One region of the Pseudoalteromonas sp. LC2018020214 genome, then DNA from elsewhere that is predicted to be linked to it. Evidence: predicted binding sites of a transcription regulator. Region 1 holds the regulator's gene; each other region holds the start of a gene.
The links. The regulator LexA, encoded in region 1, represses DNA repair genes until DNA is damaged. The targets are predictions, from matches to a motif close to TACTGTATNNNNATACAGTA.
Positions count from the first base shown of each region.

Region 2: the regulator LexA is predicted to act here: its motif matches at 1,600-1,619, upstream of uvrD (DNA helicase II).
Region 3: the regulator LexA is predicted to act here: its motif matches at 1,819-1,838, upstream of JG479_RS04745 (YebG family protein).

Region 1 is NZ_CP066804.1:3,523,889-3,527,177, reverse strand. It holds gene JG479_RS15805 (hypothetical protein) at 209-589, shown strand; gene JG479_RS15800 (PaaI family thioesterase) at 590-1,030, opposite strand; gene lexA (transcriptional repressor LexA) at 1,198-1,815, shown strand; gene coxB (cytochrome c oxidase subunit II) at 2,298-3,289, shown strand, end outside.
Region 2 is NZ_CP066804.1:3,381,706-3,384,994, forward strand. It holds gene JG479_RS15105 (dUTP diphosphatase) at 1-590, opposite strand, end outside; gene JG479_RS15110 (YacL family protein) at 671-1,039, opposite strand; gene JG479_RS15115 (hypothetical protein) at 1,156-1,380, opposite strand; gene uvrD (DNA helicase II) at 1,684-3,289, shown strand, end outside.
Region 3 is NZ_CP066804.1:1,095,105-1,098,393, forward strand. It holds gene putP (sodium/proline symporter PutP) at 1-1,174, shown strand, start outside; gene JG479_RS04745 (YebG family protein) at 1,449-1,766, opposite strand; gene JG479_RS04750 (ComEA family DNA-binding protein) at 2,081-2,377, shown strand; gene JG479_RS04755 (DUF6170 family protein) at 2,402-2,704, opposite strand; gene dsbB (disulfide bond formation protein DsbB) at 2,706-3,224, opposite strand.

The DNA of each region.
Region 1 (3,289 bases):
ATAAAAAAGATTACACTTAAATCCCTAACATGACTTATCTGTTTAATTGAGCTGGATGTTTGATATCCAGCTAGCTTTAAATGCTAAAAAATACTTAAAAGCTGCGAAATATCCATATAAAGTGGTTAATAGAGCATAGTTGATTTGGTATAACGGTAAAACTGCGTTAAAGTTTGCAATGAAATTATTAGAGGATAAATACGAAACGATGTCGGAAATTCAATTTTTAAATGTAGATCTTGAGCTTGAATCAAAGCAAGATATTAGTTTGCTAGTGGCGGACTTGAAAAAAGTCGCGACGATTTTACATTATGACAAAGACGAATACCGTCAACTAGCGCGTATTGAAGCTACAGGTGAGGTGAGCACACCTGATAAAGCCATAAACCATATATGTGAGCTTATTGAATCGTGTTCGCGTAACGCGCTAAAGCAATGGTTAAGCTGTTCACGTAGAACGTTTGATATTGGTTTTGAATCAGGGACTTCTCCTAAGTGCTTTAATCAAGCCTTAGATGCAGATACATTATTGCGTATATCTGCGATTGGTGCGGGTATGGAAATTACCATTTACCCAATCGAAAAGTAACTATCTTCGCTCTACGACTGCTGCGGTCATTTTTGATACGCAGCACAGCTCATTGCGGCTATTTGTAATTTTTATTTCCCACACTGAACTACGTTTGCCAATATGAAATGCTCTAGCCGTGGCTGTTAAAGTGCCGTTGCGAGATGCTTTTAAATGACTTGCGCTAATCTCCTGCCCTACACAGTAAAATTTAGTAAAATCGACAACAAAGTTAGCGGCATAGCTGGCAACTGTTTCGGCAAGTACAACGTTAGCACCGCCGTGAACCATGCCCATTGGGTTATGATGTTCAGGAATTGCCGGCATTGTGGCAACCAAATAATCATCGCCAATTTCTGTGACTTCTATCCCCATAGTTTTCATTAATGTTCCTTGGCCATTAATGCCTTGCTCTAACTGCTTGCACAGCTCTAAGGTGATGGGCTGGTACCAAATACTCATAATGTCTCCTTTGCATTTTTAATCATTTATAAACTTAGCTTTAGTTATATCCTTGAAATGTACACAAGTGAAATTACTTTAGCTATTTTAAGGCTTAATTTAAATTTGCGATTTTTATTTAACTGTATATACTCACAGTTAAATGTACTGTATGGAAAACCAGTTGTATGCGACCATTAACGAACCGCCAAGCTCAAATACTCGAACTAATTAAAGTTTTTATTAAAGACACTGGTATGCCCCCTACACGTGCTGAAATAGCGCAAACATTAGGTTTTAAAAGTGCCAATGCTGCTGAAGAACATTTAAAAGCACTTGCTAAAAAAGGCGCAATTAAAATGAAACCAGGTGCAAGCCGTGGTATCCAATTAATTGAAGAAGAAGAGCCAGAACAATTAGGTTTACCGCTTATAGGGCGTGTTGCTGCTGGTTCACCTATTTTGGCGCAAGAGCACGTTGAAAGTCACTGCAAAATCGATCCATTAATGTTTAAACCGGCTGCAGATTTTTTACTACGCGTTAACGGTATGAGCATGAAAGATATTGGTATTATGGATGGTGATTTACTTGCTGTACATCGTACTCAAACCGCTGAAAACGGACAAGTTGTTGTTGCTCGCCTAGACGAAGACGTAACTGTAAAACGTCTTGAGAAAGCGGGTCGTAAAGTATTACTTCATGCTGAAAACGACGATTTTGACTCTATTGAAGTAGATCTTGAGAATGAGTCTTTTAATATTGAAGGCTTAGCCGTTGGCGTTATAAGAAACGCTGATTGGATGTGACTTTAAAAATAGCTTTTAAACAAGCAGTTTTATAAATGCGTACTAATTAGTACGCATTTTTGTTTTAAAATTTGTACTAAAAATAGGGCGTAAACCGCCCACTGACTATTTAAGCTGTAAACTTTTTTGCACTTATATTTTCCCCCTCCGAATGCGTTAAACCCCTTTGTTTTGCTCATATTTTGAACTTTCTGTCGCCCAGTTGATTACCGATTTTTATTAATTATTCAATATCACCTGATTGTTTTTTATACTAAAACTTGCTTGTTGTTCGTTTTTTAGCTAATTGTTAATGTGCTGAGCTAATAATAACTCACAGCTTTTTAGTTTTGAGAACACACAATATACACAAACCCGTTGTTGGCGCAGCAAAACCAATCAATATTAAATGAGATTGGCTAAAAAAATAAAAATAACGAATTGGCGTTTAAGCCGTATGCCTCTTCGCTTTGCATTCGCAATAGCATCAAAGGAGCCGTCACATGGGTAAACTGACCTCTACCTTGTGGCTTATATTATGTGTTTTTTCGCACCCAGTTTTGGCTAACAGCCAATACAATATGCGCAAAGGCGTAACCGATATAAGCAATAATGTATATCAGCTGCACATGACCATATTTATAATATGTTGTGTGATTGGGGTGATAGTGTTCGCAATTATGTTTTGGGCACTTATTCATCACCGTAAATCTAAAGGGGCTGTACCTGCCCAATTTCACGAAAGCACTAAAGTAGAAATACTTTGGACTGCAATTCCGTTTGTTATTTTAATTGCTATGGCAGTACCAGCCACTAAAACCCTAATTGCAATGGAAGATGCCAGCAAAGCTGATCTCACTATTAAAATTACGGGTTCGCAATGGAAATGGCATTATGAATATATGGGCGAAGATGTAGAGTTCTACTCTATTTTATCTACCCCGCAAGATGAAATCGCGAATCTTGCAGATAAAAATCCTAACTACTTACTTGAGGTTGATAAGCCTCTTGTACTGCCAATAAATCAAAAAGTACGATTTTTAATGACTTCTGACGATGTTATTCACTCTTGGTGGGTACCTGATTTTGCAGTTAAAAAAGATGCGAACCCCGGCTTTATAAACGAAACATGGACGAACATAAACGAAGAAGGTACTTACCGAGGACAATGTGCTGAGTTGTGTGGTAAAGACCATGGCTTTATGCCCGTTGTGGTGGTCGCTAAATCTGAGGCTGATTTTAAAACATGGCTTGCAGATGCAAAGCAGGCGAAGCAGAAAGCTGCGCTGGCAGATGCCGCATTACTTGATAAAACCCTCCCAAAAGAAGAGTTAATGACTTTAGGCGAACAAGTATATATGGCTAATTGTGCAGCGTGCCATCAGCCTACGGGCATGGGCTTACCGGGTGTATTTCCTGCACTTAAAGGCAGTCCTATAGTGCTTGGCGATATAAAAGATCACATTGATGTAGTTATCCATGGACGACCCGGTAC
Region 2 (3,289 bases), 140 kb from region 1:
TACACTAACTTTGCAAAATCTGCATGTTCTGTATCAAGGCTTTTAACTACTTCAACTAAATGCTCGTTATCTTCTTGCCCGTTCCACTCTTTAATGTAGCTACCGTCTTTGTAGCCATGATCTTGACGGAAAAAGTTTAACGTGTTTTTACCTACGTAGCCGCGATATAAATCATCATTATCCATACCCATTTGCGCCATACAGCCGGCAAAGGCAGCGGCATTAAACGTTTTATCTGCAACGGCGGAAGCCGCTAATATTTCTAGCGTTTGTTTAAAGTCATCCGCTTGTTGAGCATTACTAAGCTCAGCTTCAAGTTGCTTTGCTAAGTCTTCGTAGCTAGTTTTGCCGTCAATTCTAAGCGATAGACCAAAATGAAAAATATCAACCAACTCTAAAATAACTTGTTCAGTATCTGGTGTTTGTTTTTTCCACCACTTCCAACCATGATGATCCAGCATTTCAGCGCACTCAACCCAAATAGCGCGGTACCATTCGAATCCTTGAGTAAACCATTGCTCATGTACTTTAGTGTTCATGGCATTTTGCATTTCTAGCATAACTACTAGCTTGTTTAAATTGGCAGACATATTCATTCCTGTCGTTTTTGATTAGTGTAATAGTACAGATAAAGGAAGCTTAACGCATCAGCACTATCTTAATATGTAGTTTACTTTGAGCCGCTAAATTCAGCCCATGAATCAATTAAATCAATGAAATCTTCAAAGCCACAACCACTACTTAAACCATTTTCTTCAAGCGCTAAATCGTCATCTTGATACGCTATTAGGTCTTCACTGTCTTGATGAAGCGCATGGGCTTCAAATAGTGCTTCGTCTTTGGTTAATATTAAATCTATTTCTTGGCCTTTTAGCGTTAGCGGCTCATAGCTTGAACTCACCGATGCAATAAGCGCTTGAACCATAGCTACTTTGTCTTTGCCTATTTCTTCGTTTAGCCAGCGACCAATAATAGCGTGTTCACTACTTATTTTAATACGTAGCCCACTAATAGGGTCGCGAATAAATTGATATTCCATAGGATTTGCCTGTAAATCTTTAATTGCGTAATTATATACGTAAACGCCCGTAAACCACAGGACATATAAAGTAAAATAGCGCCACAAGGGCGCTATTTTATTCAACTTTAAAGCAGTTAACTTCGCGATCTATAACGCGCTGCGTCAATAATCGACCATAAGTAAATAATAGGCACTAGTACAAAACCTACAAGCACATAAATTAGTGCGTAACTTATTATAATAGCGAGTGCAAAAAATATAGCCGCTAAAATACGCCCTTGCACTAACTGCCCTAAACCAGGAAAAAATATATTACATAATGCTGCGATTACGTTACCGCCAGAACCTTGATCTGCCATACTAACCTCTGTATTTGTTTGATTTTATAATTATTTACTTACACACTCTATGCCAATTTATTAAAGCTTACAAATCAAATAGTTAAATTGGTCTAGATTTAGAGAGTTAGTAAATTTTGCTAACTTTAGGTCAAATTAGCAATTTTTATTGTGCGTTTACGCTTTTTTGTTTGTTCAAAAAATTATCAAGTTACTCGTTTTTAAGGCTATTTTATAAATAGCTGTTTATAAAAACAGTATTTTATTTAGCCTAACAAAAACACCTGTTATACTGCCCACAATATTGATTAAAAAGGCGTAACGATGGACGTTTCACAATTACTCGATGGCTTAAATGACAAACAACGCGATGCCGTTGCAGCCCCACTACAAAACATGCTGGTATTAGCAGGTGCTGGGTCTGGTAAAACACGAGTGTTAGTTCATCGTATTGCGTGGCTTATGCAAGTTGAGCAAGCATCTGCTTACAGTATTTTTGCCGTAACCTTTACTAATAAAGCGGCTAAAGAAATGCGCAGCCGCGTTGAAGAAACACTAAAAGCCCCTGTAGGTGGTATGTGGATTGGTACGTTCCATGGTTTGTCGCATCGTATTTTACGTGCTCATCACCGTGAAGCTAACTTACCAGAAGCCTTTCAAATTTTAGACTCTGACGATCAACTTCGGATGATCAAGCGCTTATTAAAATCGATGAATATCGATGATAAAAAATGGCCCGCCAAACAATTTGGCTGGTACATCAGCGCTAAAAAAGATGAAGCACTTCGCCCTAAAGATATTCAAGCATACGATATTAACGAGCAAATGATGCTGCGTGTTTACGCCGCCTACCAAGAGGCCTGTGATAGAGCAGGCCTAGTAGATTTTGCCGAAATATTACTACGCAGCTACGAAGTGTTAAAAAATAACCCAACGTTACTGCGTCATTATCAGCAACGCTTTGCACATATGCTCGTAGACGAGTTCCAAGATACAAATACCATTCAATATGCTTGGTTAAAGTTACTTGCAGGCGATACAAGCAGTATCATGATTGTAGGCGACGATGACCAAAGTATTTACGGTTGGCGCGGTGCTAAAATCGAAAATATTAAACGATTTTTAACTGACTTTAGCGCAGAAACCATTCGTCTTGAACAAAACTACCGTTCAACAGCAACTATTTTGAAAGCGTCTAATGCATTAATTCAAAATAACTCAGAGCGTATGGGTAAAAGCTTATGGACCGACGGTAACGATGGCGAGCCAATTTCTATTTATGCGGCATTTAATGAGTTAGACGAAGCACGCTTTGTAAGTAGCAAACTACGAAGCTGGTTAAATGCAGGTAATGCCCTACAAGATGCCGCAATTTTATACCGTAGTAACGCGCAATCTCGTGTACTCGAGGAGGCCATGCTGCAAGAAGGCTTAAAATACCGTATTTATGGGGGTATGCGATTCTTCGAACGACAAGAAATTAAAGATGCGTTGTCGTACTTACGCCTAGTAGGTAATCGTCAAGACGATGCCGCGTTTGAGCGTGTAATTAATACGCCAGCACGCGGTATTGGCGATAAAACATTGAGCCATATACGCGATTGTGCACGAGCAGAATCGTTACCGCTTTGGTATGCCGCAAAAGCAATTGTAGAACAACAGCATTTATCTGGTCGTGCTTCTGGTGCAGTAAGTAAGTTTGTAGAACTCGTTGAACAAATAGAAGATAAAATTAGCGACCTAACTTTGCATGAGCAAGCCAAGTACACAATTCAAACCTCAGGCTTGATGGCAATGTACCAAGCCGAAAAAGGTGAAAAAGGCCGTGCTCGCGTAGAAAACTTAGAAGAGCTAATTAGCGCTTGTGATCAGTATGAGCTGCCTGAAGACGAAGAGTACAGCTCACCTTTACAAGGCTTTTTAGCCCATA
Region 3 (3,289 bases), 1.3 Mb from region 1:
AGCAAATGACTCTATAACCATCCCAGATTACTTTTCAAATCGCTTCAATGATAAATCCAACCTATTACGTGTTGTATCAGCTGTGGTAATTATTGTTTTCTTTACTCTTTATACTTCATCTGGTGTTGTCGCTGGTGGTAAATTGTTTGAAAGTTCATTTGGTTTAACTTATGAGATGGGTTTATACATTACAACGGGCGTAGTTGTTTTATATACCTTGTTTGGTGGTTTTTTAGCTGTAAGCTTAACTGACTTTGTGCAAGGTTGTATTATGTTTATTGCACTTATTCTAGTACCAACGGTTGCATACTCTTTGCTTGAACAACCTTTAGAATCAACTTTACATAGCGTAAATCCAGATATGCTTAACTGGATTGGTGCAGGTTCTGCATTAGGTATTATTTCTGCAATGGCTTGGGGTTTAGGTTATTTTGGCCAACCACATATCATTGTTCGTTTTATGTCGGTACGTAGTGTTAAAGATATGCCTAAAGCACGCCGTATTGGTATGACATGGATGATTGTTGCTGCCATTGGTGCTGTTGGTACTGGTATATTTGGTGCAGCTTATACTTATGAGAACAACATTGTAGTTGAAGACCCTGAAACAATTTTCTTAATTCTTTCTGAATTGCTGTTCCACCCACTTATTGCTGGCTTTTTACTTGCTGCAATTTTGGCTGCGATTATGAGTACTATCTCATCTCAATTATTGGTTAGTTCAAGTTCATTAACAGAAGATTTCTATAAAACATTCTTACGTAAAGATGCCAGTGATAAAGAGCTAGTTGCTGTTGGCCGTATAAGTGTTGCCGTAGTTGCTATGTTCGCTATTTATTTAGCTTACGACAGAGATAGCTCTATTTTAGACCTAGTAAGTAATGCGTGGGCTGGCTTTGGTGCTGCGTTTGGACCACTTGTATTGTTTAGCCTTTATTGGAAACGCATGAACTTTGCTGGTGCGTTAGCTGGTATGTTAGTAGGCGCATTTACTGTGCTAATTTGGATATATGGACCATTTACTATCAATGGTGAAAGCTTAAGTAGCTTTATGTACGAAATAGTACCTGGCTTTATTTTAGCAAGTATTGCAATTGTTGTTGTTAGCTTAGTAACAAAAGAGCCTGAGCAAAACATCACTGCTTTATTTGATGAAGTAGAAAAAGAGCTTTAATTAGCAATTACTATTTATTTTAAAATGAGTAGTAATTAATACCAATCTGCAATAATACTTAATCATTTTGCGGGGCTAAACGTGTTGCTATCGGTGTTAAAAAATTCTCATTTAGAATAACTAAATATCGAATTTTTGCCTAGCTACCAACACGTTTTTCCACCCTCAAAGAGATCACTTAATTAAGCGAATTGGTATAATAAAAAAAGGGAGCAACTTAGTTGCTCCCTTTTTTATTTAGTTTGTCCCGTTCGAGGAGGGAACATTCTATGAATTAACTTACTTTTTTATCGTTGTTATCTTCAATTGATGCAACGTTATCTGACTTTTTACTTTTTGCTGGCGCTTTGGTAACAGCTGGATCTTTGCCACCTTTTAATATGGTCATAAAATCATCTTTGCTTTTCGCTATTTCTAAAGCAAGTGATTCAATTTGTTGCTCACTAAGCGGTACGTCTACCTTTTCTAGCATCAGCTCAAGTGATTCTGCTATATCGAGCATCTTGTCATAAGCATCCGCTTCTTTTTTGGTAGTAAACGTCATACGCTCGACTCCGTTTCGTTCTACAACATATTTAACAACAACAGCCATGATTTCTCCTGCAAAATTGCTTGGCACCGTGGTTTTTAAAAAACCATTAGATTACTGTTTTTATGTACAGTAATGGTTTGTAAGTAAATTTGCAAGCGCGAAGTATTAATTTTTAGGTGTCTTAAATTTGACAAAAAACGGTAACTTTACTTTAGTTAAGCAATCACTTTGTTGTACCAGCTGCATTTTCAGGATTTCGGATCATAGTGATAATGCGTTTAGGTACACTTTAAGTGATGAACTCTACAGTTCCTTATTTATTGATTTCCTGAGCAATACTCAAAATTAAGAAAAGAAGAATAAGGGCAAGTTTAATGAAAACGTTAAAAAATTTACTCATCATAAGTTTATTATGTTTACTACCCGCGACTACCGCGTACGCACAATTATCAGAAGTAACTAAGCAAATGCCTCAAGCTGAGGCAATTAGTATAAATAATGCTGATACAGAGATGCTTGCTAAGTTACCAGGTATAGGTAAGAAAAAAGCGCAGGCAATTGTGGATTATCGTGAAGAAAATGGCAAATTTAAAAGCGTTAGTGATTTATCGCAAGTTAAAGGGATTGGCAAAAAACTTTTAGCTAAATTAGAGGGGAAACTTTCACTTTAATATTTCTAAATAGTAATCAGGGTGCTAGGCGCCCTGATTAAATTGTTTTAGTGCATCGCTTAAGTGCTTTTTAGCAAAGTTAATTTCAATAGGTGTAGTTAATAGTGGATAGCACAATCCGCCAAGTATCAAAAATGGTATTAATATCCAACCTTTAAATACAGTGAATATTAAAAATAGTGGGCTAAGTAATAGCAACTTTATAATACGCAATAGAACTTTATCAGTTGGCGATAGCTTGCTTAATGCAAGCGCAATTACGTCTTGACGCTGGCGTACTTTTAAATGCTTAAGCTGGTCTAATTGGCTTGAAAAAAATGTAAACATATCAAATCGACTTTTTAATTAACAAACGGGCAATAATTATAATAAATAGCGTTAGTGAGAAAATCCCAAATATCACTTCCATCCAAGCAGGCATGCTCATGCCAACAAACTGCCAATCTATATTTCCACAATCTCCGGTAGCTTGAAAAAAGCTAGGTATCCATTCATGTAGTGGCATAAATGATGGGAAATTTGGTTCAAACTCGCAGCTAAATGCAAAAGGGTCTGTGGTGGTTTGCATATCAATATGTTCGCGAGCAATTAAGTATCCCCAAACACTCGATATCCCCCAAATAACATACGCTATCATACGCACAGTTTTACTTTGTGGTTTACTCGAGCCTACAATCCCTGCGCCTAATAAACCCAATACTGCAGTGCGTTGATATATACACATTATGCAAGGCGCTAACCCCATTTTGTATTGAAAGAAAAGAGCGGTAACTTCAAGTAAAAAAACGATAGCTGTAAATAAAAGCCACGGGGTTCGTTTGGTAGGTAATTGTGCAAGCCAGTTCATAAAAATTCCGCGTTTTAATAGGACGTTAGATTATGACGTAGGATAAAGTATGCAGCAACAAAAAG